DNA from 3 places in the Gordonia sp. SL306 genome. Region 3 is predicted to be linked to each of the others. Evidence: riboswitches for the same ligand, from Rfam matches in the RefSeq annotation. Region 3 holds a riboswitch; each other region holds the start of a gene.
What was found. Region 3 has a riboswitch for thiamine pyrophosphate ahead of OVA31_RS05595 (3-oxoacyl-ACP reductase). Riboswitches for the same ligand answer to the same signal wherever they lie in the genome.
Positions count from the first base shown of each region.

Region 1: it holds a riboswitch for thiamine pyrophosphate, as region 3 does, so the genes downstream of both, thiC (phosphomethylpyrimidine synthase ThiC) here and OVA31_RS05595 (3-oxoacyl-ACP reductase) in region 3, are expected to answer to the same signal.
Region 2: it holds a riboswitch for thiamine pyrophosphate, as region 3 does, so the genes downstream of both, thiO (glycine oxidase ThiO) here and OVA31_RS05595 (3-oxoacyl-ACP reductase) in region 3, are expected to answer to the same signal.

Region 1 is NZ_CP113063.1:2,980,795-2,990,744, forward strand. It holds gene OVA31_RS13630 (ABC transporter permease) at 1-294, shown strand, start outside; gene OVA31_RS13635 (ABC transporter ATP-binding protein) at 291-2,399, shown strand; gene OVA31_RS13640 (ABC transporter family substrate-binding protein) at 2,396-4,054, shown strand; gene thiD (bifunctional hydroxymethylpyrimidine kinase/phosphomethylpyrimidine kinase) at 4,348-5,202, opposite strand; gene thiC (phosphomethylpyrimidine synthase ThiC) at 5,199-6,869, opposite strand; TPP riboswitch at 6,859-6,973, opposite strand; gene OVA31_RS13655 (GNAT family N-acetyltransferase) at 7,201-7,548, shown strand; gene OVA31_RS13660 (siderophore-interacting protein) at 7,636-8,397, shown strand; gene OVA31_RS13665 (lysine N(6)-hydroxylase/L-ornithine N(5)-oxygenase family protein) at 8,496-9,797, opposite strand; gene OVA31_RS13670 (ABC transporter ATP-binding protein) at 9,794-9,950, opposite strand, start outside.
Region 2 is NZ_CP113063.1:1,879,974-1,889,923, reverse strand. It holds gene OVA31_RS08630 (hypothetical protein) at 1-909, opposite strand, end outside; gene OVA31_RS08625 (NUDIX hydrolase) at 1,259-1,741, shown strand; gene OVA31_RS08620 (hypothetical protein) at 1,716-2,123, opposite strand; gene thiE (thiamine phosphate synthase) at 2,431-3,111, opposite strand; TPP riboswitch at 3,131-3,244, shown strand; gene thiO (glycine oxidase ThiO) at 3,213-4,328, shown strand; gene thiS (sulfur carrier protein ThiS) at 4,325-4,522, shown strand; gene OVA31_RS08600 (thiazole synthase) at 4,536-5,300, shown strand; gene OVA31_RS08595 (DUF1330 domain-containing protein) at 5,455-5,745, opposite strand; gene OVA31_RS08590 (ABC transporter ATP-binding protein) at 5,815-6,777, shown strand; gene OVA31_RS08585 (ABC transporter permease) at 6,774-7,526, shown strand; gene OVA31_RS08580 (helix-turn-helix transcriptional regulator) at 7,576-9,950, shown strand, end outside.
Region 3 is NZ_CP113063.1:1,239,571-1,249,520, reverse strand. It holds gene OVA31_RS05605 (polyprenyl synthetase family protein) at 1-102, shown strand, start outside; gene htpX (zinc metalloprotease HtpX) at 192-1,052, shown strand; gene OVA31_RS05595 (3-oxoacyl-ACP reductase) at 1,068-1,850, opposite strand; TPP riboswitch at 1,841-1,933, opposite strand; gene OVA31_RS05590 (phosphodiesterase) at 2,047-3,012, shown strand; gene OVA31_RS05585 (stealth family protein) at 2,957-4,375, opposite strand; gene OVA31_RS05580 (oxidoreductase) at 4,627-5,556, opposite strand; gene OVA31_RS05575 (hypothetical protein) at 5,654-6,313, shown strand; gene OVA31_RS05570 (YajQ family cyclic di-GMP-binding protein) at 6,447-6,938, opposite strand; tRNA gene OVA31_RS05565 (tRNA-Tyr) at 7,176-7,256, shown strand; tRNA gene OVA31_RS05560 (tRNA-Thr) at 7,383-7,455, shown strand; tRNA gene OVA31_RS05555 (tRNA-Met) at 7,477-7,550, shown strand; gene rpmG (50S ribosomal protein L33) at 7,633-7,800, shown strand; gene OVA31_RS05545 (fused (3R)-hydroxyacyl-ACP dehydratase subunits HadA/HadB) at 8,050-9,132, shown strand; gene OVA31_RS05540 (DMT family transporter) at 9,150-9,950, opposite strand, start outside.

The sequences.
Region 1 (9,950 bases), 1.7 Mb from region 3:
GCCCGTCACATTCTGCCCAACCTCGCCTCGTTGCTGGTGATCAACTTCGCGCTCGGCGTGGTGGCGACGGTCCTCGCCGAGACCGGTCTGTCGTTCCTCGGCCTCGGCGTGAAGATCCCCGACGTCACCCTCGGCGCCCTGCTCCAGTCCGGCACCGGAGCGCTGTTCGCATCGCCCTGGCTGTTCTATTTCCCCGCCGCGGTGCTGACCTTGCTGACCGTCTCGCTGGCGCTGATCGCCGACGGACTGCGCGACGCCTTGGATCCGACGTCCGGATCGGGGGCCCGCGCATGAGCACCTCGACCGACCCGGCATCCGCACCGGTGCTGTCCGTGCGGGATCTGCGGGTGTCCTTCGGCTCCGAGGCGGGTCGGGTCGATGCGGTCCGCGGCCTCTCGTTCGATGTGTCCGCGTCGTCCACGCTCGCGGTGGTCGGCGAGTCGGGCTCCGGGAAGTCGGTGTCCGCGTTGGCGATCCTGGGGCTTCTCCCGGATTCCGCGGTGGTGAGTGGATCGGTCACCCTGGGCGGACGTGAACTGCTCGGGCTGGGCGACAAGGAGATGTCGACGGTCCGGGGGCGGGAGATCTCGATGATCTTCCAGGATCCGCTCTCGTCGTTGACGCCCGTCTTCACTGTCGGTGCCCAGATCGTCGAGGCCCTCAAGGCGCATCGGGACATCGGTAGCAAGGCGGCGATGGCACGGGCCGTCGAACTGCTCGATCTCGTCGGTATCCCGGACCCCGCTCGACGGGTCAAGGCGTTCCCGCACGAGCTGTCCGGTGGTATGCGCCAGCGCGTGATGATCGCGATGGCCATCGCGAACGACCCCGCGGTGATCGTCGCCGACGAACCGACCACCGCCCTCGATGTCACCATCCAGGCACAGATCATGTCGTTGCTGCGGACCGCGCAGGCCGAGACCGGTGCGGCCATCGTGCTCATCACCCACGATCTCGGGGTGGTGGCAGGCGCCGCCGACGACGTGGTGGTGATGTACGGCGGCCGGGCCGTCGAACGCGCCGCCGCGGAACCGCTGTTCGACGCTCCACGGATGCCGTACACCATCGGGTTGCTCGGTGCGGTGCCGCGAGTGGACCGGATCGCCCAATCGCTCACGCCGATCCCGGGCACCCCGCCGGTGCTCATCGAGCCGCCGTCGGCCTGCCAGTTCGCCCCGCGCTGTCCGATCGCGATCGACGAATGTCTTCGGCACGAACCGGAATTGACACCCGTCGGCGGTGACGACGTGGCCGGGGCGAGTGCACATGCGGCGGCGTGTATCCGGGCAACGGAGATCGGCGATGACGCCACCATCGACGGACATCCCGTCTATGGCGAACCCGTCGTCGGGACCCGCGGGGCGCCCGTGCCGGGCAGCGAGGACCGGCCGGTGATTCTCGAAGTCGCCGGCCTGCGTAAGGAGTTCCCGCTCACCAGCGGGCTCATGAAGCGCCGGGTCGGGACCGTACGGGCCGTGGACGGGGTCTCCTTCGACATCCGCCGCGGCGAGACCATGGCGATCGTCGGCGAGTCGGGTAGCGGGAAATCCACCACACTGCTCGAGGTGATGGATTTCGGGCAGCCGGCGGGCGTCGTCCGACTGTCCGGGACCGACCCGGCCGAACTGTCCCGACGACGCGCCCGGGTTCTGCGTCGCGAGATGGCGATCGTCTTCCAGGACCCGTCGGAAGCACTCGACCCACGCTTCACCGCCTTCGACGTCGTCGGAGAACCATTGCGCGCGTTGGGACTGTCCAAGCCGGACACCGAGGACCGAGTCGGCGGACTGCTGCGACGGGTCGGACTCGATCCGGCGCACGCGGACCGATATCCGTCGGCCTTTTCGGGTGGACAGCGTCAGCGCCTCGCCATCGCGCGGGCACTGGCGACCGATCCCAAACTGATCATCCTCGACGAGCCGCTCTCGGCGCTCGACGTCTCGGTGCAGGCCGACGTCGTCAATCTCATCCGTCGACTGCAGGCCGACGGCGACGTCGCGTATCTCGTGGTGGCACACGATCTCTCGGTGGTCCGGCACATGGCCGACCGCGTCGCGGTGATGTACCTCGGCCGGTTCGTCGAGGTGGGTCCGACCGTCGCGGTGTTCGACGAACCGAGACACCCGTACACGCAGGCGCTGTTGTCGGCCGTCCCGATTCCGGACCCACGTGCCGAGCGGGCCCGCACCCCGATCGTGCTGCACGGCGAGCAGCCGAGCCCCACCGACGAGATCGTCGGCTGTGCGTTCGCGGGCCGGTGCCCGCTGTATCTCACCCTCGGTGAGTCCGAGCAGTCCCGGTGCCGGGAGCAGGAGCCCGCCCTCACCGGCCCCGGCACCGACCACCGTGCGGCCTGCCATTTCACCGACCGGATGCCGATGTCACAGGAGGCGTCGTGAAGCGGATCGTCGTTTCGATTCTCGTGATCTCCCTGGCGATCATGGGGCTCGCCGGTTGTGGCGTGCGACTGGACGACTCGGCGATCTCGACGACCGGTGCCGACCTCAATCCGCAACCGCGGGAGAATGTCCGGGACGGCGGGAGCCTGACCACCGCGATCACGGAGGTGAGCCCGCAATGGAACACCTTCCAGGCCGACGGCTCCGCGTACACCCTGCTGCTCTGGCGGTGGTACAACCCGACCTTGGCCTACTTCGCACCCGACGGCACCTACTCGTTCAACCGCGATTACCTCACCGACGTCCGCAAAGAACTGGTGGATGGCAAGACCGTGGTCACCTACACCATCAACCCGAAGGCCCACTACAACGACGGCGCCCCGATCGACTATCGCTCCTTCGTGAACACCTGGCGCTCGAGCAGTGGTGCCGATCCGAATTACATCGTGAGCTCCACCGACGGTTATGACCAGATCGATTCGGTCACCAGGGGAGTCGACGACCGGCAGGCGGTGGTCCGGTTCAAGGGCGTCTGGGCGTGGCCGGACGGGCTCTTCAACTACCTGCTGAACCCGAAGGTGAGCACCGCGGATCTGTACAACCGCGCATACCTGCAGAATCCGCACCCGGAATGGGGTGCCGGGCCGTACACCATCGATTCCTACGATCAGAACACCGGCGTCGTGGTCTTCAAGCGCAACCCGCGGTGGTGGGGCAAGCCCGGCAAACTGGATCGTCGCGTGTTCCGCCAGCTCGAAGACCAGGCCGCCATCAACGCTTTTCGCAACGGGGAGCTCGATGCGATCGGGGTCGGCAGCAAGGACTCCCGCGCCCAGGTGATCACGATGGGTGGCGTGACGATCCGGACGGCGGCCTCGCCGCAGCAGTCACTGCTGGTGGTGAACCTGGACACGCCGATCCTGGCAGACCGGCGGGTGCGCGAGGCGGTGCTTCGCGGTGTCGATCGGAACACGTTGGCACGCATCCGATTCACCGGGCTCAACTACACCGAGCCGCTGCCCGGGTCCTTACAGATGTACTCGTTCCAGCCAGGCTACGAGGACAACGTCAAGGGCGTCGTCGACTACGACCCCGACCGCGCGCGACGGCTCCTCGACGATGCAGGCTGGCGCGTTGGGGATGACGACGACGGCATCAGGACGAAAGACGGTCGGCGACTGTCGTTGACACTGCCGATCCTCTCCGATTCGCCTGCCATCCAGAATCTGGGCCGTGCATTTCAGGCCATCCTCAAGCAGATCGGGGTGGATGTGGTGATCTCCCAGCGACCGTCGTCGGACTTCTCGAAGGTCGTCGTCAACAAGGAGTTCGATCTGTTCCTGATGGGTTTCTCGTCCAGTGACCCGTTCGGGATGGCCTACCTCTGCCAGACCTGGTGCGAGGGATCGCAGCTGAACAAGGCCGGTGCCGGCTCTCCGGAACTCGATGCCGAGATCGCCCGGGTGGCACAGATCCCGGAGCCGATGGCACAGATCTCCGCAGGCAACAAGGTGGAACGGCAGGCGTTCGGCCAGTACTCCGATCTACCGCTGTTCAACGGCCCGGCGATGATCGCGGTCAAGGAGAAGCTCGCCAATTACGGCGCCGGACAGTTCTACATCGGTCCGGTGGAGGACGTGGGCTGGCAGAAGTAGCCCCGCCCCGCCGCCGACAGCAACCGCCCTCCCGCCGACAGCAACACGAATCGCGTCGACAGCAACACGAATCCCCGCCCACAGCAACACGAATCCTGCTGACAGCAACGCGCCGAGGTGTCGGAGCGATATCCGGGTTCCGTTGCGCTCTGGTGGGCACGTTGCTCTCGACGAGATTCGCGTTGCTGTCGGCGAGATTGCGGTTGCTCTCGACGCGATCCCGGTTGCTGTCGGCGAAAATTGGGTTGCTGTCGGCGGGGCGGGGCGGCGCGGGCCGTGGACAGGGTGGGCGGTCAGCGGCGGCTGACCCGCCAGAGCGGGTTCACCGGACCGTGTCCGGCGCCGAGAGGGTAGGCGGATTCGAGCCCGCGGGTGACCCATCGCTTGGCGAACGATACGGCGTCGGGCACCGAATAGCCGTGGGCGAGGGCACTCGCGATGGCGGCGGCCAAGGTGTCGCCAGCCCCGTGATCGTGGGTCGTGGCGATCCTCGGGTGGACGAACTCATGGAACTCGTCGCCGTCGAACAGCAGGTCGGGACTGTGCTCGGACGATCGCAGGTGTCCGCCCTTCACCAGAGCCCACTGCGCTCCGAGGTCATGCAGGGCCTGGGCCGCCGCGCGCTGGGACGTCGCGTCGACCACGTCGATCCCGGTGATCAGGCGGACCTCGTCGAGGTTCGGCGTGACGACCGTCGCCAGCGGGATCAGCTTCGACCGCAACGTGTCCAGGGCTTCGGTGGCCAGCAGCGGATCGCCGTGCATCGACGCGCACACCGGGTCGACGACGAGCGGGACACCGCCGTCGCGTCCGATGTCCAGGTCGATGCACGCGCCGGCCACCGCCTCAATGATCGGCGCCGACGCGAGCATGCCCGTCTTGGCTGCCCCGACCCCGATGTCGGTGACCACGCTGTGCATCTGCGCGGCGACCGTCTCCGGCTCGATTTCCTGAAATCCCTGGACTCCCAACGAGTTCTGCACGGTCACCGCGGTCACCGCCACACACGCGTGCAGGCCGAGCAACGCAAAGGTGCGCATATCGGCCTGGATGCCGGCACCGCCGCCCGAGTCCGACCCCGCGATCGTCAGGACGCGCGCCGGTGTGACACCCGGTGCGGCGGTGGGCAGTCCGAGATCGTCACTCATCTGGCGGCAGAACCTCCGGTCGTCGCCTCGAGCGGCAGGTAGACATGTTTTCCTGCCTCGACGAATTCCGCCGACTTCGCGGCCATCTCCTCGGCGATCTTGCGGTCGATGTCCTCGGCCGTCACGAGCCCGTTCTCCTCGGCGTAGGTGCGGACGTCCGCGGAGATCCGCATGGAGCAGAACTTCGGTCCGCACATCGAGCAGAAATGAGCCGTCTTGGCCGGCTCTGCGGGCATCGTCTCGTCGTGGTACTCGCGGGCGGTGTCCGGATCGAGCGCGAGGTTGAACTGATCGGTCCAACGGAACTCGAAGCGTGCCTTGGACAACGCGTCGTCACGTTCCTGCGCTCCGGGGTGGCCCTTGGCGAGGTCGGCGGAGTGGGCGGCGATTTTGTAGGTGATCACACCGACTTTCACGTCGTCGCGGTTCGGCAGTCCCAGATGCTCCTTCGGCGTGACGTAACACAGCATCGCGGTTCCGGCCTGCGCGATGAGTGCTGCGCCGATCGCCGAGGTGATGTGGTCGTAGGCGGGCGCGATGTCGGTCGCCAGCGGACCGAGTGTGTAGAACGGCGCCTCCTCGCAGAGCTCTTCCTCGAGCCGCACGTTCTCCGCGATCTTGTGCATCGGGACATGGCCGGGACCCTCGATCATCACCTGCACGCCATGCGATTTCGCGATCTTCGTCAGCTCGCCGAGCGTCCGGAGCTCGGCGAGCTGCGCCTCGTCGTTGGCGTCGGCGATCGATCCCGGCCGCAGACCGTCGCCCAGGGAGAAGGTGATGTCGTAGCGTCGGAAGATCTCGCACAGCTCGTCGTAATGGGTGTAGAGGAACGACTCCTCGTGGTGCGCGAGGCACCAGGCGGCCATGATCGATCCGCCGCGCGAGACGATGCCGGTGACCCGGCGTGCCGTCAGCGGCACATAACGCAGCAGCACTCCCGCGTGCACGGTCATGTAGTCGACGCCCTGTTCGGCCTGCTCGATCACGGTGTCGCGGTAGATCTCCCACGTCAGCTTGGTGGGGTCGCCGCTGACCTTCTCGAGCGCCTGGTAGATCGGCACGGTGCCCACCGGAACCGGCGAGTTCCGCAGGATCCACTCGCGGGTCGTGTGGATGTCCTTGCCGGTGGACAGGTCCATGATCGTGTCGGCTCCCCAGCGCGAGGCCCACACCATCTTCTCGACCTCCTCCGCGATCGAGCTGGTGACCGCGGAGTTGCCGATGTTGGCGTTCACCTTCACCGCGAACGCCTTGCCGATGATCATCGGCTCGGATTCCGGGTGACGATGGTTGGCCGGGATCACAGCTCGGCCGACGGCGACCTCGTGGCGGACGAGCTCCTCGTCGGCGCCCTCGCGAGCGGCGATGAACCGCATCTCGTCGGTGACGATGCCTGCACGTGCCCACGCGAGCTGGGTCGATGCACCGTCGATCGCTGCCGGACGGTGCCAGGAATCCCGGGTGGGTGTCAGTCCGCGCTCGACGTCGATCGTCGCGGTCGCGTCGGTGTACGGGCCGGACGTGTCGTAGACGTCGAGGTGCTCACCGTTGGTGAGTTCGATGCGCCGCTGGGGAATCCGCAGGTGATCGAGTTCGCGGTAGTGCTTACGGCTGCCCTCGATCGGACCGGTGGTCACGACGGATTCGGATACAGGTGTTCCCATGATGGCTCCCTACGCCGGCATTATCCGGACAGGTTCGGGCGGTCGGCGACCGCCTGTCGCCATCTCAGCCCCCGGTGATCGTGGGAGCCCCCGCGTTGTGCAATTGTGCGGCCGATCGGCCTATCCGACACCCTACGTGCCGACCGGCGACGGCGACCAGTGACACTCGCGCCACGGATGCTTACCAACGCGAAAAACCTTCGCCGGTTTCCCGATACCTACGGGATCGTAGGGTAGGGTGTGTGACCGGGATCACAGAACGGTTCCCGAGCTCGCTGGTGGGAAGGGGAGTCCTGTCATCGGGTTCCCTCGTGATGCGCCGGAGGGGCTCATGCAACGGAAACATCGATATCGGCCACCGCAGTCTGCGCAGGCAATCCTGCAGCAGATATCGCAGGTCGTGCACAACCCGGTCCGGGAGCGCTTCGAGCTGTGGGTGGCCGGCGACCTGGTCGGCGTCCTCGGATACAGCACCGACTGCGTGGACGGCAAACGGACGATCACCATCCTGCACACCGTTCTCTACGACGAATACACCGGTCACGGACTCGGCACGCGTCTGATGCGCGGTGCCGTCGACTACGTCCGCGCCCAAGGTGCCCGACTGCGGCCGGTGTGCTCGTTCACCAAGAGCTACCTCGACGCCCATCCCGGTCTGGTGCCGCTCGCGCCCGCGTGATCCTCCGCCTGAGGGGTGGGCGAGATAATTAGCGTAGGCTACCCTGACAGTGATTGCTGTGCTGTTCTCCGAGGAGGGGTCGTCCAGATGGCGGAAATGACGAAGACGAAGTCGCGCGGCTGGCAGGGGACCGTCCTCAAACTGCTGGGCGCTGACGATTACGAGCTCACGGTCACGAGCAACGAGAAGGTGACCGACGAGTACATCCGACTCGGGTTCACCGGGGGTGGCCTGCTCACCGACCGTCCGGTCCACCCGACCATGTGGGTCCGGATCTGGTTCGAGAACAAGCACGGCAAGCTGCATCAGCGCGCCTATACCCTGGTCGACCCGGATCCGGCGACCGATTCGTTCTACCTCGAGTTCGCGATCCACGACGGCGCGGCGACCCGCTGGGCTGAGGCCGCGGAACCCGGGGACACGATCTCGTCGACGTTCATGGGGTCCAAGTTCGCCATTCCGGAGCCCGCACCGGCCGGCTGGCTGATAGCCGGGGACACGGCCGCGTTGCCCGCGATCAACTCGCTGCTCGACGCGATCTCGGCGTCGCCGAATCCGTCCACCGCTGCCACCGTCTGGTTCGAGTACGCGCACGAGTCCGACAAGTCGCTGCCGTTGCGGCTTCGCGACCAGGACACCATCAACTGGATCAAGCGGGACCGCGGTGGAGATGCCCTGGTCGAGGCCGTTCGCGATGCGGCGTTCGACGCGACGGGCCATTTCGGCTGGGTCGCACTCGACATGAAGGCCACCCGAGCGGTATCGGCCTCGTTCAAGAACGACTACAGGCTGGGCAAGTCGAGTGTGAAGGCACAGGCGTACTGGCGAGCGGGCGCGCCGGAGTCCTAGGCGAATGCCCGGTACTCACGGGCGCCCTGACTGACAGTTGGGGCCAAGTCGTCTGGCGGCGGCGGCTGCCAAGGTCGCCTGAGTCGCGACCGTGATCGTCAGTCGCGAGCCGGGGCGACGACGCGATCCCGGGCGATCCTGCGCACGATCTCCCCGGACCGCACGGCCACGTTGGACAGCAGCGACGACGACAGCCCGTGGGTGTGCTCTGTGCCGCCCTGGAGGTAGATGCCGCCCGGCAGCTCACGGTTCATCTCGACACGGTAGTCGCGGTTGACCCGTGGACCCTCGGGATCGGTGACGACGTGGTCGGCGAGCCCGCCGAGGGAGCTCCGCAGGTTCATCTGGTGGAAGCCCGTGGCGCAGACCACCGCGTCGCACGACAACACTTCGGTGAGTCCGGTCGGTCCGTGCGACACGGTCACATCGACGCCCGTGGGCGTCTCGGTGATTCCCGCCAGATCTGATGCACCGTGCATGAAGAGTCGCCGGTGCCCGCTCACGCGCTCGGCATACTCACGTCCGTAGAGTTCCTCGATCAGGGGGAGATCGACCGCGGAGTAGTTGGTCGCGCGGTGATAACCCAACAGCCTGCGGCGGAATTCCGGCGGCGCCGAATGGAAATCGTCGACGGCGCCGGGGTCGAAGATCCGGTTGGCATACGGGCTGTCGTCGGCGGGGGTGTATCCGTACTTCGCGAAGACCGCGTGCACCTCGGCCTCCGGATATGTGGTGTGGAGGTACTCGACGACCTCGGCAGCACTCTGTCCGGCTCCGATCACCGCGAATCGGTTGTGCCGGAGCGGTGGCATGTCCTCCAGGTGGTTCAGCAGGCGGTGGTTGTGGAACACGCGCCGCGACGCCGAGACCCCGTCCGGTAGTCGTGCCGACAACCCGGTGGAGACCACCAGGTTGCGAGCCCGGAGGACGCCGGGATACCTGCCGTCGAGATGGACCGCAAAGTGATCGTCCTCGATCTCGACGTCGATGGCACTCGTTCCGTACAGCACGTCGGCATCGACGGACTGCGCCGCCCACTCGAGATAGTCGTGGAACTCGTGACGAGACGGAAAGAAGGTCTGATGGTTGATGAAGTCGACCAGCCTGCCTTGGTGCGCAAGGTAGTTGAGGAATGTGAAGCGGCTCCGCACGTTTCGCTGAGTGGCGAGATCCTTGAGGAAGGAGATCTGCATGGTGGTGCGCGGCAGCAGCATTCCCGGATGCCAACTGAAGGTGCTCTGCCGCTCGACAAACCGGGCCGTCAGCGGCGTCACCTGACTGTCGTCGAGCTCCGAGACGGCGATGGCCAGGCCGAGGTTCGACGGCCCGAAGCCGATTCCGCCGATGTCGACGATGTCGGTCGGATCGAAGCGATGGCTGTGTGAGGTCGTGCGGGTCATCGGTGAGTCCTTGCGTCGGAGGTGATGGTCTGCTGGAGCGCTCGGTTCGGCCCGGAAGGATCGTGGAGGCCTCGGTGCCGGCTGTGGAAGGTGTTCCACAGCCGCGTCAATTCGCCCCCCGCGCCGATGAGCGTGTCCGGAGGGCCGTGTTCG
Region 2 (9,950 bases), 640 kb from region 3:
GGTCGCGGCAACCGACATGAGACCCGACGCCAACAACCAGACCGTGCCCACGATCACCGCGATGAGAGCGGCGAGCACTCCGATGTTGAAGCGGCGACGGGTCCGTCTCTGGAGGTAGCGGCTGGTCGCGACGAGGCCGACGATGAGCACGATGAGCGCGGCGTACACGCCCCACGGCGGGACTGTCAGGGTGCTCTGCGGATCGGCGATCGACCGGGAGCGACGTTCGTAGAGCCGCTGCGCGGCGGGCAGGATCTTGTCCTGCATCATCGTCGACGCCTGACCCAGGTAGGAGGAGCCCACCGGGTTGCCGAGCCGGTTGTTGGTGCGCGCGGTCTCGATGAGTCCGCTGTATGCCGGGATGTTGATGGCCAGGGTCCGCAGGTCCGCGTTGGACTCCCGCTGGACGGTGGCGCTCTCGGAATCGGCGAGGTCGTGAGTGGTGCCTGCGGCCGTTATCAACGACGACGACGCCGTGGCCAGCGCATCGGAATAGCGCGTGCGGAGTTCGGGGGATTCCAGGCCGCCCGAGATGAACGCCGAGTTCGCCGCGGCGTCGGCGATCGACAGCGAGCTGTAGAGGACCTGCGAGGCCTCCGCGAGCGGCTCGGTCCGGTCGATCATCTCCTGCAGCGTCTGGGTGCGCTTCTCCAGGGTGTCGGAGGCGTACAGCCCGGCGGTCAGGCAGGCGAGGGCCAGGATCACCAGGATCAGGATGAGCTTGCCCGGGCTGGTGACCGCATAGTGTCGCAGAGTGGTCAGTGGCGACTGCGCGCGCTGGCGCGCGGCGGCGACCAGATCCCGTCGGTCTGCGAGTACCTGCCGGATCGGCGGGGCGGAAGAAGTGGGTCGGATGGTCCGGCCCGCGCGGGTGAGCGCGGTCCGCATATGCGAGACGTCGCCGGTCACCTCACGGTCCTTCCGAATTCTCCATGATTCCGGCGTCGCTTTCCGCTAGTGCCGGGCATGCCGGCGTTGGGCTCACAGTCTCCACCTTGTGTGTCGCACCGGGCAGCGCACGCGTTTCAGGTACCGGGTTTTCCCGGTATCGGCGACGATTCCCTCCCGGTCGGGATCGGTGTTCCTCACCGGTTTCAACCCTAGTCCTCGTCGTCCTGACCGGCTCGACTTGAGCGGCCGTGTCCCCGGGTGATCGAGATGCCGATCCGCGCCGGCTTTCCCTGGCCTGTGTCGCGCAACTCACATACCGTGGAGAGGGTCTGGGTCACTGGGCGGGAAACCGACGGCAGGAGGCAGGGTGCGCGGAGACGGCGACGGATGGGTGATCGATCCGGACGGTTCGCGCTACTGGGGGCGCCACGGGGCGGCCGGATTGCTGTTGCGGGCACCTCTGCCGGACGGTTCCACGGCGATCCTGCTGCAGCATCGTGCGGTGTGGTCCCATCAGGGCGGGACATGGGGGCTCCCCGGCGGCGCGCGCGATTCGCACGAGAGCGCGATCGACACGGCCGTCCGCGAGGCGCATGAGGAGGCCGGTGTCGGCGGAGACGACCTGCACGTGGTTGCCGCGCTCGTCACCCATCAGGCGCCGAGCGGCTGGACGTACACCACGGTCATCGCGGATATCGACGAGCCGGTGCGCACCGTGGCCAATTTCGAATCCGCCGAACTGCGCTGGGTCCCCGAGAACGACGTGGCGGAACTGCCTCTGCACCCGGCGTTCGGGAACGCGTGGCCGGGACTGCGAGAGCGCATCAGCGCTCTCGACCCCCAGAGCTGATAGCCCCAGAGCTGATCGGGTCCCGCAACCGGTTGGCGCCGGCGATCAGAGCGTTGACGTTGGCCTCGTCGCCCGTGGCGCCGTCGCCGTAGGCCCAGCACTGCCGGTCGTCGGACTCACACAGCAGGAATGTCGTCACGGTGCCGCCGACCTCGCGTTGGTGGAGGCTGACGATCTGGATCGGCGCTCCGATGTCGTGGAGCATCGACGTCATCGCACCGATCGGTCCGACGGCGCTGGCCTGCAGTGACATGATCCGGTCGGCGAAGGCGATGGTCGCGTGGCAGGTGACCATGTCCTCTCGTCCGGTCTCGATGCGCAGCGAGCCCAGCCGGATGGCGCCGGTGGGTGCGTATCGGTCGGTGAATCCTTGCCACGTCATGTCGGCTGCCTCCTCACGCATGCCTCGGGGCAGGTCGCATCCGAATCGGCGAGCGAACGGGTCGGGCGCGAACGGATCGGGTGCATCACACGAACAGGGTTGCTGAGAAAGATGAAGGCTGTGCATCTCGTGTCTACGTTTCGGTCGAAGGAAAGATGACCGACGAGCAGAGAGCGCAACGACCCCGCAGCGGGGGGTCGGTCGATCAGACCCCGCTGCGGCGGGTTACGAGAATGCTCTTCATGCACAACATGATGTCGACAACGATAGACCCGCCCGCCGGGGCGCGGCAACCGGCTTTCGGACGTCAGCGGGTGAGCGCGGTCCGGAGCTGCGCCGCGGCGTCCCGGGCGTCGTCGGCGGCGGTGATCGCCCGGACGACCACGACGCGACCCGCACCGGCCGCCCGGGCCTCGGGCAGTCGAGCGGTGTCGATGCCGCCGATCGCGAACCACGGCTTGGGCGGATCGACGTCCGCCGCTGCCCGTACGAGATCGAGTCCCGGTGCGACCCGGCCCGGTTTGGTCGGAGTCGGCCAGCATGGTCCGACGCAGAAATAGTCGACGTCGTCGTCGACGACCGCAGCCCGCATCTGTACCTCGTCGTGGGTGGACAGCCCGATCACGACGTCGGGACCGGTGATCTGCCGGGCGCGGGCGGCGGGCAGATCACCCTGACCGACGTGCAGTACGTCGGCATCGGCGAGGACGGCGACATCGGCACGGTCGTTGACGGCGAGCAGCGCGTCGTGCCGACGCGTCACCTCGCGGAGCCTGGCGAGGACCTCGAGTTCCTCGCGGGCCTCCAGCGTGCCGAACCGCGCCTCACCGGGCGATCCCTTGTCGCGTAGCTGCACGATGTCGACACCACCGGCGAGTGCTGCGGAGACGAACTCGATCAGATCGCCACGTTCGCGCCGGGCGTCGGTGCACAGATACACCCGGGCCGATGACAGGCGGACGGATCTCGGGCCTCGAGTCGGTGTCACGGACGCAACGGTAGGCTAGACGTCGAGACACGGGAGCCCGGGGTACGACGGGCTGAGAGTGCGGGCCGAACCCCCGCTGACCGTTTGACCTGATCCGGGTAATGCCGGCGAAGGAAGGATGTCACCCCTTGAGTATCGACCGACCTGGCCCGACACTCGCCGTCGTCGGCGGCGGCGTCATCGGGCTGACGTGTGCGCTCGCCGCGGTCGACGCAGGCCACCGGGTCAGGGTCCACGATGCGGGCACCGCCGATCGGGCGGCCTGGGTGGCCGCCGGCATGCTCGGCTCCCTCGGCGAAGGTCACCCCGGCGAGGACGATCTGCTCGCGCTGTCGGCGGCATCGGTGCGACGCTGGCCGGATCTGGTGGCGCGTCTGGGCGATCCGACGGTGATGGCCGCCACCGAGTCGTTGTTCGTGGCAGCGTCGTCGGCAGACGCCGAGTATCTCGCGAACCTCGCCGAGTTCGTCTGGTCCCGCGCGCCCCGCTCGCAGGATGATCTGCGGCGGGTCGACCTCGCCGAGATCCGTCGACGCGAACCGGGACTGAGCTCACGCCTGCACAGCGGATACCTGGCGGTCGGGGAGGGCGCGGTGGACAATCGCCGGCTGCTGGCCCGACTTCGCGAGGCCCTCGTCGGGACGGGAGTGCGCTTCGTCGACGAGCGAGTGACCGATCTCGACGACGTCGACGCCGACCAGATCCTGGTCGCGGCAGGCCTGGGCACACGCTCGCTGGTCCCCGACGTGGCACTCCACGCGGCGAAGGGCGAGATCCTGCGGCTGCGTCGGACGCGATGGTCGGTGGCCCAGCCCTCCCGCGTGATCCGCGCCCGGATGCATGGTCGGCAGGTCTATCTCGTACCCCGCGACGACGGGGTCGTCGTCGGCGCAACCCAATACGAGCCGCTGGACGAGAGTGAGCCGGCGCCCGAGGTCGGTGGTGTGAGCGATCTGCTCGCCGATGCCGTCGACCTGATGCCGGGTTTGCGGACCTACCAGCTCGCCGAGGCCGCTGCGGGTCTGCGGCCCGGTACCGCCGACGGGCTGCCGATCATCCGGCGCGTCGACGACCGGGCGGTCGTGGCGACCGGGCACGGCCGCAACGGAATCCTGTTGGCGCCCTACACCGCCGACAAGGTTCTCGAACTGCTGACGGATGGATGGGTCGCTGCGGGCGAACTCGGCAGCACCACGGAAGGAGTGGAGCCATCATGACGATTGTGGTCAACGGCGAGGCGACCGATCTCGCACCCGACGCATCGATCGGGGATCTGGTCGCGAAACTGGGTCTACCCGATCGCGGGATCGCGGTCGCGATCGACGGCGAGGTGGTCCCTCGTGGCCGGTGGGATCGAGTGCTTCGCGACGACGCGAGTGTGGAGATCGTGACGGCGGTGCAGGGTGGATAGCCCGATCGCGGCCATGGCCGCCGACGCACCGTTGCGGATCGCCGACCGCGAGTTGACGTCGCGCCTGATCATGGGCACCGGCGGTGCCACCAATCTCGCTGTGCTGGAACGGGCTCTGGTGGCGTCGGGTACCGAGTTGACCACCGTGGCGCTGCGGCGGGTGAGTCCCGAGTCCCGGACCGGGATGATCGAGATGCTCCGACGTCTGGACATCGCGATCCTGCCCAACACCGCCGGCTGCCACACCACCGCCGAGGCGGTGCTGACCGCGCAACTCGCGCGCGAGGCCGTCGAAACCCATTGGGTGAAGCTCGAAGTGGTGGCCGACGAGCGCACGCTACTGCCCGATCCGATCGAATTGGTCGATGCGGCAAGGGCTCTCGTCGACGACGGATTCGCAGTGCTTGCCTACACCAACGACGATCCGGTCCTCGCCGCGCGACTGCAGGATCTCGGGGTGGCCGCCGTCATGCCGCTGGGCTCGCCGATCGGAACCGGCCTCGGCATCGCGAATCCCCACAACATCGAGATGATCGTCGAGGCGGCCCGGGTTCCGGTGGTACTTGACGCCGGTATCGGCACCGCGAGCGACGCGGCGCTGGCGATGGAACTCGGTTGTGACGCGGTGCTCCTCGCGTCGGCGGTCACCCGCGCCGACGACCCGGAGCGGATGGCGGCCGCGATGCGACACGCCGTGATCGCCGGACGGTACGCCGCAGGCGCGGGCCGGATGCCCAAGCGGTTCTGGGCCCAGGCGTCGTCGCCGGCGCGTGCGTAGCCCGTCGACCGGGCCCGATTTCTCGCCGAGCGTGCACAGATCGGCGTCCATCGTGCACAGAATCGCGTCGAGTGTGCGACTGACCACCATGCGGCGCACGGTCGGCGAGAAACTGCGCACGGTCGGCGAGAAACTGCGCCCGATGGACGGGGCGTCAGGCGGATTCGACCCGCCACATCTGCGTTTTCGCGACGCACATGTCGCGACGCCGCGCCATCGCCTGCCGGCGTGAATCCTGCATGTAGGAGTCGAAGGCCGCCTCGTCGGCGAACTCGATGATCTGGGTCTCGAGCGGATGGTCGGCATCGCCCTCGACGTTGCGTAGGCGTGTGAGCACGCGACCCCGGTGCTCGTCGACCAATCGCAGGACATCGTCCTCGTAGGCGTGCAATTCCGACTCGTGGCCGGTGACCGGCCAGAGCAGCACTGTGAACGTCGTCGCCATGGGCACACCCTATGACGACAGGCGGTGCGGAGTGCGCCCGGTGAGTGCGGAGATGTCTATGGTCGAGGTGTGCTGACAGTCGAGAAGCTGACCAAGGACTTCGGGCGGACGCGTGCCGTCGACGATCTGTCCTTCAACGTCCGGCCCGGGGTGGTGACAGGGTTCCTCGGCCCGAACGGGGCGGGCAAATCCACGACGATGCGCATGATGCTCGGACTGGACCGACCGACCTCGGGGACCGCGACCATCAACGGTCGCCCGTATCGCGAACTCGACCATCCGCTGCGACAGGTCGGTGCGCTGCTCGACGCCGGATGGGTGCACCCCAATCGCAGCGCCAGGTCGCATCTGCGGTGGATGGCGGCCTCCAGCAGTATCCCGGCGCGCCGGGTCGACGAGGTGATCGAGATGGTCGGCCTCACGTCGGTCGCCACCAAACGCGCAGGCGGATTCTCGCTCGGCATGAAGCAACGGCTCGGACTCGCCGGTGCCCTGCTCGGCGACCCGCACACACTGCTGTTCGACGAGCCGGTCAACGGTTTGGATCCGGAGGGCATCGTCTGGATTCGCAACTTCATGCGGCATCTGGCCGGGCAGGGCCGCACCGTCCTGGTGTCGAGTCACCTGCTGACCGAGATGTCGCTGACCGCCGACCATCTCGTGGTGATCGGCCAGGGAAGGCTGATCGCCGACTGCTCGGTCGGCGAGTTCACCAGCCGTGCGTCGAGCAGCGTGCGGGTACGCAGCCCTCGACTACCGGACCTGCACCGGGTGCTCGCCGAGGCAGGTCTGAACGTCGTGCCCCTCACCGCATCCGACGGCCGCCCGGCGCTGTCCGTCGCCGACGTCACCACCGATCAGGTGGGTGATCTCGCAGGGCAGGCCGGGATCGCGCTACACGAACTCACCGGCACGAGCGCATCGCTCGAAGAGGTCTTCATGTCGATGACCGCGGGCGCGGTCCAGTACCAGGGCGGCGGTCCTCCCGCCCAACCCGGAAGCGACCCTCGAATCCAGGGAGGCCCGCGATGATCGCCGCCATGAACGCCGAACGCATCAAGCTGACGTCCACGCGGTCGCCGTACTGGTGCATCGCCGTGGTCGTCGTGCTCGCTGTCGCCGTGGCCGGGCTCACCGGCGCGACGTCGACGGCGCCGCTGGGACCGTCGCCGGGCGAATCCGCATGGACCGCGCTGATCGGACTGAACGCCTTCGGCGTGCTCGTGCTGATGATCATGGCCGTGCTTGCGGTGACCAGCGAGTACCGCTTCGGCACCATCCGGACCACGTTCCAGGCGATCCCGAAACGATCCACTGTCCTGCTCGCCAAGGCCGGTGTGTTCGGTGCGCTCGCCGTAGCGGTCACCCTGGTGCTCGCGGTGGTGGGCATCTTCTTGGTGCGCGGTCTCGCCGGCTCGTCGAGCGGCATCGAGCTCGGCGACCCGGGCGTGGTGCGCCAGATCTGGGGCACCCCCGTGATCGCCGCGCTCTATGTGCTGATCGGACTGGGGGTGGGAGCCATCGTCCGGCACACGGCAGGCGCGATCGTGATCGTGCTCATCTGGAATCTGGCCCTCGAGTCGATTCTGTCCATCCTCCCCAAGGTGGGCGAGCACATCGCGCCGTTCCTGCCGTTCGCCAACGGTTCCCGCTTCCTGAACGAGGGAGCCGGTGACACCCAATACCACTGGAACGTCTACGGATCGCTGATCTACTTCGCCGTTTTCGCGGTCATCGTCTTCGTGATCGGGATCGTGATGACCGAGCGTCGCGACGCATAGCGATCGAATCGCGGTGTCGTCGACCGGGCAATGCGACTAAAATCCCCACATGTCCTCGAACTGGCCTCTGGTCGAGCGCGAGAAAGAGTTCCGCATCATCGAATCCGCGCTGCGCGGTGAGACGACTGCGTGCGGAGTCGTGCTCACCGGCGATTCGGGGGTCGGCAAGACGACCTTGGCGCGTCACGTCACGGCCGCACTCGACGGCGGCGTGCGGTGGGTCGCGGGTACCGAGTCGGCCAGGAGCATCCCGCTCGGGGTGTTCGCGCACCTGGTGGGACCGGCGACGACCAGCGATCCGGTGACCTATCTGGCCGCGGCGCGCGAATCCCTGCTCGCCGACGGGAACGTCGTGATCGGGGTGGACGACGCCCACCTCCTCGACGAGCTGTCGGCGACCCTGTTGCACCAGCTCGCCATCGACCGCGCGGTGCACATCGTCGCGACGGTCCGGAGTGGCGAGTCGGTGCCGGATGCGGTGACCTCGCTGTGGAAAGACAATCACCTCAAGCGGATCACGTTGTCGCCGTTCACCAAACAGCAGAGCGTCGAGCTCATCGAGTCGGTTCTGGGCGGGCAGCTGGAAGGACTCTCGGCCGACCTCATGTGGGAGGCGTCGGGTGGCAACGCGCTGTTCCTCCGGCATCTCGTCGAGGGCGCGCGACAGGCCGAGACGCTGCGTCAGGTGAACGGTGTGTGGCAGTTGCGGGGCCGTGCTGCGATCACCTCGGAACTGGCGTCGCTGTTGGAGAGTCGCATCGAGCAGCTCGACGACGCGGTGCTGAATGTGCTGAAGTACCTGGCCCTCTGCGAACCGCTCGACATCGAGATCCTCTCCGAGCTGGCAGGCGAAGAGGCGGTCGAGGAGGCCGAGATCGCCGGCCTGGTCCGCATCTCCCGTGATGGCCGCAGCCTGCAGGTTCGCTACAACCATCCATTGTTCGGTGAGGTCATCCGGCACCGGCTCGGGCTGGCGTCGTCGCGGCGACTGCGCGGGCGTCTGGTCAAGGCCCTGCGAGCGAGGGGCGCGGAGACGCCCACGGAACGCATCCGTCTCGCCGACCTCGCCTTGGAGAGTGACGTCGGCGTCGATGCGGACCTGATGAGCGCGGCCGCGCGCGACGCCCTCGGATTCGCCAACGCCCCGCTCGGCGAGCGGTTCGCACGTGCCGCTGCCGCCGAGGGGAAGGGAGGTGTCGGGGCGGCCGAACCGCTGGCACGGGCGCTGATGTGGCAGGGGTACGCGGAAGAGGCGGAAGACGTGCTGGCCGCGTTCCGCCCAGCGGAGCTCAGCGAGTTGGAGCTGGTGCTCTGGGGCGGAATGCGATTCGGCAATCTCTTCTGGGCGATCGGTGATGCCGATCGTGCCGATCCGGTGCTGGACATGTTGCGCGAGAAGGTCACCGACCCCAATCTGTCGCTGGTGGTCAAGGGATATGCCTCTGCGCGTGCAGTATTCGGAAATCGAATCGACGATGCGATCGTATTGTCCGACGAAGTCCTCGGTTCGCCGAACCCATCTCCGTGGGCGGTGGAGTGGGCGGTCTTCGGCGGGGGCCTCTCGCGAGCACTGTCGGGACGCGGCGACGAGGTCGCCGAACTCGCCGCGCGGGCGCGTACCGCGGAGACGACCACCGACGGATTGCTCAGATTCCCAACCGGTTTGGGCGAGATCCTGGGCCTGACGCTCACCGGCCGACTCGACGAGGCCGATATCCGGGCGCAGCGGTACGTCGCGTTCTCGAACGTCGGTCAGTATCTGGGCTGGGGAATGGCGGGCATCCTGGTGTCGGTGGTCGAACTGGCGCGCGGCGACAGCTCCGCGGTGGCCCGGCGTATGGAGCAGACCCTGGCGACCCTCGACAGCGGCCGTGCGGCAGAATCCTGGAACTATCCAGCACAGTTCTATCTCGTCCAGGCGCTCAGCGCGGCCGGTCGAACCGAGCGAGCCCAACGCGCACTCCGTAAGGCGCAGGACCGATTCGGCCGGCACATCGCGGTGTTCGGCCCGATGCTCGCCATCGCGAAGTCGTGGCAGGAGGCGGCCGCGGGCACGGTATCGGTGGCGGCGCAGACCGCGGCCGGGGCAGCCGCCTCGGCGCAGGAGTCCGGGCAATACGCGATCGAGGCCGAAGCACTCCACTCGGCGGCCCGTTTCGGTGACTCCTCGGGTGCGCAACGCCTGCGGGAGTTGGCCGACCAGATCGACGGACCGCTCGCGGGGCTCTACGCGCGACATGCGGAGGCACTGGCATCCGGCGACGCCGTCGAACTCGATCTCTGCGCAACCGAACTCGAAGACGTCGGTGTGCGGCTCTCGGCGGCCGACGCAGCTGCCCAGGCGAGTGTCCTGCACGAGGCAGCCGGCCACCGCGCGGCGACGGTCGCCTCGGCGGCGGTGGCCAATCGTCTCGCCGCGGAATG
Region 3 (9,950 bases):
TACGCCGACGAGGCGGAGGCCGAGCTCGCGCAATTGCCCGAGGGGCCCGCGCACACAGCGTTGTCGTCGCTGGTGCGGTACACGATCGACCGGACCGGGTAGCTCGGGGAACCTCAGGCGCGCATCTGTTCGTTCGGTATGTGAAGGACTTGGCGACGGGCGCCGGGTCGGATGCTCAGAACGAGGGACAGATGCACTTCAATGGCCTGAAGACGGCGGCCCTGATGGGGCTGATGTCGGCGATCATCGTCGGGATCGGGGCGCTCTTCCGCAGCCCGACCATCTTGCTGCTGGCGGTGCTGGCGGCAGTCGGCATGAATGCCTACGTCTATTTCAACTCGGCGAAGCTCGCGCTGCGGTCGATGCACGCGCAGCCGGTGACCGAGGTCGAGGCTCCGGTGCTGTACCGGATCGTCCGCGAGCTCGCGACGACGGCCCGCCAGCCGATGCCGGCGCTCTACATCAGCCCGACCGAGTCGCCGAACGCGTTCGCCACCGGCCGCAATCCCAAGAACGCCGCCGTCTGCTGCACCGCGGGCATCATGCGTCTGCTCGACGAGCGGGAACTGCGCGCGGTGCTCGGCCACGAGCTGTCGCACGTCTACAACCGCGACATCCTGATCTCGTCGGTGGCCGGTGCGATGGCGTCGGTCATCACCGGCCTGGCGAACTTCGCGTTCTTCTTCGGCGGCGGTAACCGCGACGGGAACGGACCCGGCATCCTGGGCGTGCTGATGATCAGCCTGCTCGGGCCGCTGGCGGCCTCGTTGATCAAGATGTCGGTGTCCCGCTCGCGTGAGTACCAGGCCGACGAGTCGGGCGCGGAACTCACCGGCGATCCGCTGGCCCTGGCCTCGGCATTGGCAAAGATCAGCGGCGGGATCGATCAGGCGCCGCTGCCACCGGACCCGAAGATCGAGTCGCAGTCGCACATGATGATCGCCAACCCGTTCCGAGGCGGGAACGTCGCGAAGATGTTCTCGTCCCACCCGCCGACACCCGACCGCATCGCACGGTTGCAGGAGATGGCGAGGCGTTCGGGCCGAGGGTGAACGGCGCCCGTAGCGCTAGTCCTTGACCAATCCGCCGTCGACGACAAGGTTCTGACCGGTGACCGCCCGCGACCACGGCGACGCGAAAAACAGTACGGCATCGGCGAATTCGTCGGGTGTCGTGACTGTTCGCAGGGGCGTGCCCGCGGCGATGGCGTCGAAGACCGCAGTCGGGGTGGCGGCGCTGGCATCGGTGGTGCGCAAGAGTCCACCGGACACCATGTTGACGGCGATGCCGTCGGGACCCAGGTCCGCGGAGGGCGTTCGGGTCAGTGCGAGAAGTGCGGCCTTCGCGGCGGTGTAGTCGTGATAGGGGACGACGGGATTCTGCACCAGGTTGGTGCCGATGTTGACGATGCGGCCGAATCCGGCCGACCGCATGTCGCCGAGGACCGCCTGCGTGGTGTTGAGCGCGGCCGCGACGGTTCCCCGGAACTGGGCGTCGAAGGCCGGCCAGTCGATGGTGTCGGGCTTGGCGCGGTCGTCGCCGTTGAACGAGAAGTCGGCCAGCGCATTGTTGACAACGGTGCAGACCGGCGCGCCGAAGTGTTCGCGGGCCCGTGCGACGAGGTCGAACACCGCGTCGCGGTCGGTCGCATCGGCGCCCAGGGCCACCGCCCGCCCCGCGCCACCGAGTTCATCGACGAGCTCGGCCGCGGCCGAGGCGCTGCGGTGAAAATTGATGACCAGCCGGGCACCTTGTGCGGCAAAAGCTTTGGTGATCGCGGCGCCGAGGCCCCGGGCGCCGCCGGTGACCAGGACGATCTGCTCGGAGAGTGCAGGAGCGAGCGCATTCATGTGGACATCCCTTCGCCAGTGCTAACTGGACAGGTTCGGCGGGTGTGGTCTCAGCCGCCGGTGCGGCACCCCGTGTCGTGTTTCATCAGATCATGCGCCCGCGCGAGCACCCGACGCAGGCACACACGTCTAGGGTTGGACACAGGCAGGCGCCCAATCGGGCTCTGCACATCGGGCGGGCGGAAGCAGGAGACCGATGAGCAACAGGGGTCCAGACGGTATCCGGATGTCGGAGTACCCCCATCCGTCGCACCTGATCCTGCACCTGAGTGACACGCATCTGGTCGGCGATGCCGGCCCGCTGTACGGTGCGGTCGACAGCGAGGTGACACTGCGGCAGATCCTCGCCGAAGTCGAGGCTTCGCATGTGCGCCCCAATGCGCTGCTGTTCACCGGCGACCTCGCCGATCGGGGAGAGGCCGCGGCCTATCGGAAGTTGCGGTCGATTGTCGACGAAGTCGCAGAATCCATTGGTGCGCAGGTCATCTGGTCTATCGGAAACCACGATGATCGAGCGCATTTCCGGTCGGAGCTTCTCGGCGAGGCGCCCTCGGTGGCACCGATCGATCGTGTCTACGACATCGACGGTCTCCGTCTCGTCGCTCTCGACACCTCGGTGCCGGGGAGCCATCATGGCGAAATCGCCGAGGATCAACTGGAGTGGCTTGCGGCCGAACTCTCGGTGCCCGCGCCACACGGCACCATCCTGGCCATGCACCATCCGCCGGTCCCGTATGTACTCGACCTCGCGGTTCTGGTGGAGTTGCGCGACCAGCACCGACTCGCCGACGTTCTGAGGGGCAGCGACGTGCGCTCCATCCTCGCCGGCCACCTGCACTACTCGACGACCGCGATGTTTGCCGGTATTCCCGTCTCGGTCGCGTCGGCCACCTGCTACACGCAGGATCTCACCGGCCCGGCGGGGGCGTTGCGTGGCCGTAACGGAGCCCAGGGCTTCAATCTGGTGCACGTCTATCCGGAAACCGTCGTTCACTCGGTGGCCCCGGTCGGCGACTACGACACGGTCGGTGAATATGTGAGCTCGGCCGAGACCGAGCGGCGGCTGAACGAGGCGGGCGTCCGCATACCCGGCTCGAGACGGCCGCTCAGACGTCTTCCCAGGGTGCCGGGATCGGGAAGTAGTTCTGCAAGAAGTGGGTGACCTTCGTGGCGCGCACGTCCAGGTCGACATCGGGTGTGCTGCCGTCGTTGAGGCAGAAGAAGTCCATCGACCGCTTCGTCAGGAGTGAATCCATCTGTCGGAGGCCGGATTTCGACGTGGTGTCGACGTATTTGACCTTGGCTGAGCGCTGCACCACCGCGCGGCCGCTCATGAGCGCGTAATAGTGATAGAGAGAGTTGGTGACCGAGATGTTGGTCTCCGCCCGAAAGGTGCTGGCCGCGGTGGCCGCGAACTCGGCCGGGAACTTGGCCTCCATCTCCGCCATCACGCTCTTGCGCAGGGGCGTCGCCGCATGCTCGAGATGGCGGGTGGTGACCAGGCCGAACCGATCTCTGAGGAGCCCGCGATTCACCCGCGCCGAATTCTCGAATCCGCTGCGCTGATCGTTGTTGGAGCCCAGTCCGATTCGGATCGGTGCCTCGATGAACATGCTCACTCCGCCGGGGGAGAAGAACATCTGCGGGCTCACGGAACGACCGAAGAACATGTCGTCGTTGGAGTACAGGAAGTGTTCGGCGAGACCGGGAATGCGGTGCAACTGTGACTCGACCGCCTGCGAATTGTGGGTCGGCAGGACCGACGGATCTGCGAAGAACTCCTCACTGCGCACGAACGTCACCCGCGGATCATCGGAAAGCCATGCAGGTTTCGGTGAGTCCGTGGCGATGAAGATCCTCCGGATCCACGGGGCGTACATGTGGACACTGCGCAGCGCATACCGCAACTCGTCGATCTGGCGGAACCGGGCCTCGGAATCGTCACCCTCGCCGACCACGTGGCTCTGCATCCTCTTGGCGCGCTGAGCCTGCCATTCCTGCGAGGACCCGTCCACCCAGGAGAACACCAGATCGATGTCGAACGTGACGTCGGAGGCCTGGTGGGCGAACATCTTCTCGAATGTCGGCCACGTGCGCCCGAACCTCTCGACCTCGCTGCGTACCGCCTCCCGTGACGAGACCGTTCGTCGTGTCAACGAATTGGCCACGGGCAACAGGAGATCGTCGCCTGCCGTCGTCCACAATTCGATCTGCACTCCGGTCGCCGCTCCGAACGTCATGCCGCTGGCGAGGTGGACGCGTGGGCGGAACAGGCGGAACACGCGGGCTTTGCGGTGCGTCGACAACGCGCCGTCGGCGACGAGGACCGGCCTGGCCCGTCCCGCACCCACGGTCTTGGCATAGAACGGATGATCCGCGCACGCTGTGGCCAACGCCGACCTGAAGCGCTTGCGCAGCGCCCAGTCGATCGCCAGCACGGGACGTTCATCGTTCCCGCGAACCAGCAAGTAGCCGATCTCGGCCCGGTCGAGGACGTCACGCAGGAAGAGAAGATCCTCGACCATCGCTTCGTGGGGTGTGGTGCTCGTGTTCACCAATGCGAGGCGGCCGTTGAATCGGACCACATCGGGATCGCGTGGCTTGGTTTCGGCGGGGGTCGTCGCACGCACAGCGATGTGAAGGGATTCCTGCTGGGGTGCACGGAGGACGTCGATCGGGGCGGGGGAATTGGTGATGGTGGCCTTCCGGGTGCTCGCCGCAACCGCGACATCACCAGTCTAGTCCCAGGTCAGGGACTGCCCGTCGGCCCGTCGTCCTAGCGGCGGGCAGGCGCGATGCGATCGAGCACGGCGACCTCCTCGGCGGTCAGTCGGAGTCCGCCGGCCGCGACGTTCTGTTCCAGGTGGACTGGGTTGCCGGTGCCCGGAATCGCGAGCACATGGGGGCCGCGCTGCAGGGTCCATGCCAGTCGGATCTGCGCCGGGGTGGCGCCGTGCGCTTCGGCAATGGCGGCGATCTCGGCCTCGCCGGTGCTGTCGGGTCCTTCAGAGGAGGCCCAGGTTGAGGTGGCCACGGCGAAGAACGGCACGAATGCGATGCCGTGTTCGAGGCACAGCTCGAGCAGGGCGTCGTCGGCGCGGTCGGTGAGACCGTATCGGTTCTGCACACTGACCACCGGCGTGATGGTGATCGCCTCGGTCAGTTGGTCGGCCGTGATATTGGAGATGCCGATGTGGCGCAGCAGACCAGCATCACGCAGTTCGACCAGCGCGCCGAGGTGGTCGGCCAGTGACCCCTCCATCTTGTCCATGGTCGTTCCCCAGCGCAGATTGACCACGTCGAGCTGGTCGAGGCCGAGCTGACGGATGTTCTCCTCGACCTGACCGCGCAACTGGTCGGGACGTCCCATCGGCTCGAACTCGCCGTCCCTGGACTGACTCGGTCCGACCTTGGTGGTGATCACGAGATGATCCGGGTAGGGCTGCAAGGCGGTGCTGATCAACTCGTTGGAGGAGCGCGTCGGTGTGAAGTAGAAGGCGGCGGTGTCGATGTGGTTCACGCCGAGCTCGATGGCCCGACGGAGAACGGCGAGCGCATCGTCGCGGCTCCGGGGCGCTTCCCAGGGCATACCGCCCAGGCGCATGGCGCCGAGGCCGACGCGGTTGACGGTGCGGTCGCCCAGCTGCCAGGTTCCGGCGGAGTCGGCGATGGGGATGGTGGCTGTGGATGTCGAATCAGTGGTCATGGAATCCAGCATGGCTCCGCCGACGACGACCGGGCAGTCGATGGCAACAAGCTGCCACGGCTGCGCAGACAGGCGTGTCCGGCGCACAATCGAGGGTATGCACAGCACTGATTCCGTCACCGTGGTGCGTGGCGAGGAGGAACTGTTCGCGCGGACGGCGCACCTGTTCGCGTCGGCCGCCGAGGTGGTGTGTGCAGCCAACGACCTGTGGACCTTCGCATGGTCACACGGCGCGGGGGAGCTCGCGGACACGGCCGCACAGCAGCGCAGGCCCGATCAGCGTGTTCGCAAGATCTACCAGGCCGGGACATTGCTCGACCCCGTGGCGGCACACGAGTTGGCCAAACGTCGGGACCAGTTCGGCGCGGAGATCCGAGTCACCACCGACGAGATCAACGAGACGATCATCCTCGATCGTCGGCTGGTCATCCTCGCAGGCGATCGGACCGCAGGCGGACGCAGTTACAGCGTCATCACCCAGGCTGCCACCGTGCAGGGGGTGTCGTCGCTGTTCGAGGCGGCATGGCGGTCGGCGACCGAGCTCGCCACCTTTGACGCGCGGATCGCGGACATCCGTCGGCTCGCGCCGCAGGTGCTCGACCTGCTCTCCCGCGGAGTCAAGGACGAATCGGCCGCACGCAGCCTCGGCCTCGGTGTGCGTACCTACCGGCGCCGGGTCGCCGACCTGATGTCGGCGCTCGGTGCGCAGTCGAGGTTCCAGGCCGGTGTGCGGGCGCGCGAATTGGGCATCGTGTAGCGGGTGCGGTGATCTCGATACGCGGCTCCTTCGTCGCCGCTACTCGATCGGCGGATAGAGGTGGCGCGGCTCGCTCGGCGGAAAGGGGTGGCGCGGCTCGCTCGGCGGGAGGGGCGCGGCCCCAGGACCTCCGCTACCGGTAGTTCACGAACTGCAACGCGATCCCGAAGTCCTCGCCCTTGAGGAGCGAGATCACCGCCTGCAGGTCGTCACGCTTCTTGCTCGACACCCGGAGTTCCTCGCCCTGGATCTGGGCTTTGACACCCTTGGGGCCCTCGTCGCGGATCTTCTTGGAGATCTTTTTGGCGTGCTCGGAGTCGATACCCTCGACGATCTTGCCGCTGATCTTGAAGGTCTTGCCCGATGCGGCCGGCTCGCCGGCGTCGAACGCCTTGAGCGAGATGTCGCGGCGGATGAGCTTCTCCTTGAAGACGTCGAGGCCGGCCTGAGCGCGCTCCTCGGCGTCGGAGGTGATCACGATGTTCTCTTCGCCGGACCACTCGATTCCGGTGTTGGTGCCGCGGAAGTCGTAACGCTGTGACAGCTCCTTGGCGGCCTGGTTGAGGGCGTTGTCGACCTCTTGGCGGTCGACCTTGCTCACCACGTCGAACGATGAATCAGCCATGGGTCACACCCTATCGGCCCCGCCGTGAACTGCGTCCGGGTGCGGTGGTCGAACGACTGCGCACGCTCGGTACACAACTGCGCACAGTCGGCGGAAATGCGCCCGAGCCGCCACGAAGGAGACCGGGCCAGGACCCCGGAGGCGGCGCTGAGCAGCCGGTTTGCGTCGACACCGAGAGTTCGTTGTATTCTTCACGGCGTTGTTCTTACGGCCGGTCACCGGCCGGACGGACGGCACGGCAGGTTGCCCGAGCGGCCAAAGGGAGCGGACTGTAAATCCGTCGCGCAAGCTACATAGGTTCGAATCCTATACCTGCCACGACGTGGTCCACGCTGAACTCCGGCGCTCGCCACCGGTCGCTGACCAGCGATTTGGTGAGCGCCCACGTTGGTGTGTAACCTCGTTAAGGCTCTCGATTCAGCCGTTCGCGGCTGGGCCGGGCACGCCCCCTTAGCTCAGTCGGTAGAGCGTTTCCATGGTAAGGAAAAGGTCAACGGTTCGATTCCGTTAGGGGGCTCGCTGGACCTCCAGTCCACATGGCGGTGTAGCTCAGCTGGTTAGAGCGCACGACTCATAATCGTGAGGTCGAGGGATCGAGTCCCTCCACCGCTACACATCGGTGCCGACCAGCTCGGACCCGACACGCAAAGGGCATGCCGAGCCCGCCACGTACCACCCGAAAGAAGGCAACGAAGTGGCCTCCTCAACAGATGTTCGCCCCAAGATCACCTTGGCGTGCGAGGTGTGCAAGCACCGCAACTACATCACCAAGAAGAACCGTCGCAACGATCCCGATCGTCTCGAGATCAAGAAGTTCTGCCCGAACTGCGGCAAGCATCAGGCGCACAAAGAATCGCGCTGAGCGATCAGCAAAGTTTGGCAATTACGCGGGCTACCTCTGATGAGGTGGCCCGCAGCCATTACCGTGGCAAGGGGACTCCGTCACCGGACCCGGTAAGAGAATCAACAGCAGCACACAACCAGCGGTAGCAGGAGTTGTCCTTCACGCGACGCCTACCGCCGTGGACCACGCCCGAGCCCTCGTCGTACGAGGGACCGTCCACGAGATCCTGGCCATTTGCGGAGTGGCCGAGCAAAGGAGCGGCATCCGATGTCAGTCAGCGAGGCCGAGGTGCAGGAACGGATCGACGCGGTGAAGAAGGGCGTGAAGCTCACTCCTGAGGAGATCGCCGCCCACACCCAGAAAATGGTGGGCTTCAACTACACGGTCGACGACTACTACGAGGTCGGGCGTGAAGAAGTCCGCAAGCACGCCCGCGCCGTGCAGGACGACCACCCGGTCCATTGGAACGAGAAGGCCGCGCAGGAGATGGGGCACGAGACCCTCATTGCCGCGCCCACGTTCGTGTCGGTGCTCGGGATCATCGCCCAGCGTCGTCTGTTCGAGGACGTCGTCACCGGATACGACCTGTGGCAGATCATGCAGACCGATCAGCGCCTGGTGTTCCACCAGCCGATCAAGGTGGGCGACCAGCTCATCTGCGACGTCTCGCTCGACTCCTTCCGCCAGATGGCCGGCACCGACGTGATGATCACCAAGAACATCATCTGGAACCAGCACGAAGAGCCGGTGATGACAACCTGGACCAGCCTGGTGGCCCGTGCCGCGGTGGAGGCCGATCCCGAGGTCCTCGACAAGCTCGAGCACGTGATGATGAAGGTCGACAGCGAGCCGGTCATGCCGAACACCGTGCACGGCCCGTTCGACCGCTACGACCAGCCGGATCCGCAGGTGGAGCCGAAGCCGTACGCCGCGATCAACTTCGACGACCTCACCGTCGGTCAGGAACTGCCGCCCGTCACCAAGACCCTCACCCGCGGCAATCTCGTCAACTACGCGGGCGTGGCAGGCGACCCCAACCCGATCCACTTCTCCGACGAGGTCGCCAAGGTGATCGGCCTGGAGACCTGCGTGGCCCACGGAATGCAGTCGATGGGTCTGGGTGCGAGTTTCATCAGCAGCTTCGTCGGCGACCCGGCAGCGATCTACGAGTACAACGTGCGATTCACCAGCCCGGTCTATGTGCCCGCAGAGGGTTACGCCCAGGTCGACTTCACCGGCAAGATCAAGTCGCTCGACCCGGAGACCCGCCGCGGCGTGATCGCGATGGTCGCCAAGCAGGGCGACCGCAAGATCTTCGGACGCGCCCAGGCGCACGTTCAGTTCAACTGACGGACCGGCACCACACATCACCGCAGCGCGGCGCGAGACGGATCATCCGCCTCGTGCCGCGCTGTGGTGTCGGCTGAGGGCGCGACGACCCGGCTCCGCACGGTGAACGCGGCGCAACCGATCACGGCGGCACCACCGATCACGAGCGAGACGGTCAGCTGTTCGCCGAGCAGCAGTACCGCCCACGCGACGGTCAGCACCGGCTGGACGAGCTGAATCTGACTGACCGTGGTCATCGGACCGATCGCCAGACCCCGGTACCAGGCGAAGAAGCCGAGAAACATACTCACCGCGCTGAGATACGCGAACGCCGCCCACTGGCCGGTGGTGGCGTGCGGCAGTCGCCCCTCGGTCACGACGAGCGCGGCGACCAGCATGACCGGCAACGCCACCAGCAGCGCCCAGCAGATCGTCTGCCACGCCCCGAGCTCGCGCGACATCAGGCCACCCTGTGCGTAGCCGATCGCCGCGAGCACGACCGCACCGAACAGATACAGATCGCTGATGCCCGCGGCGCCGAGATCGCCGTGCCCGGCGAGGGTGAACGCGGCGGTGGCAGCCACGCCCAGCGCGGCGCCCACCCAGAACCGACGGCTGGGTCGTTCTCGGGTGCGCATCGCCACGACGACCGCGGTGGCGGCCGGAAGCGCACCGATGACCACCGCCGAGTGCCCGGCCCCCACATCGCGGAGCGCGAGCGACGTGAGGATGGGGAACCCCGCCACCACACCGATCGACACCGGCACGAGCCTCGCCAGCTGCCGGGTCGTCGGGATCCGGGCGCGTCCCACCGCGAGGGCGATCGCTGCCAGCCCTGC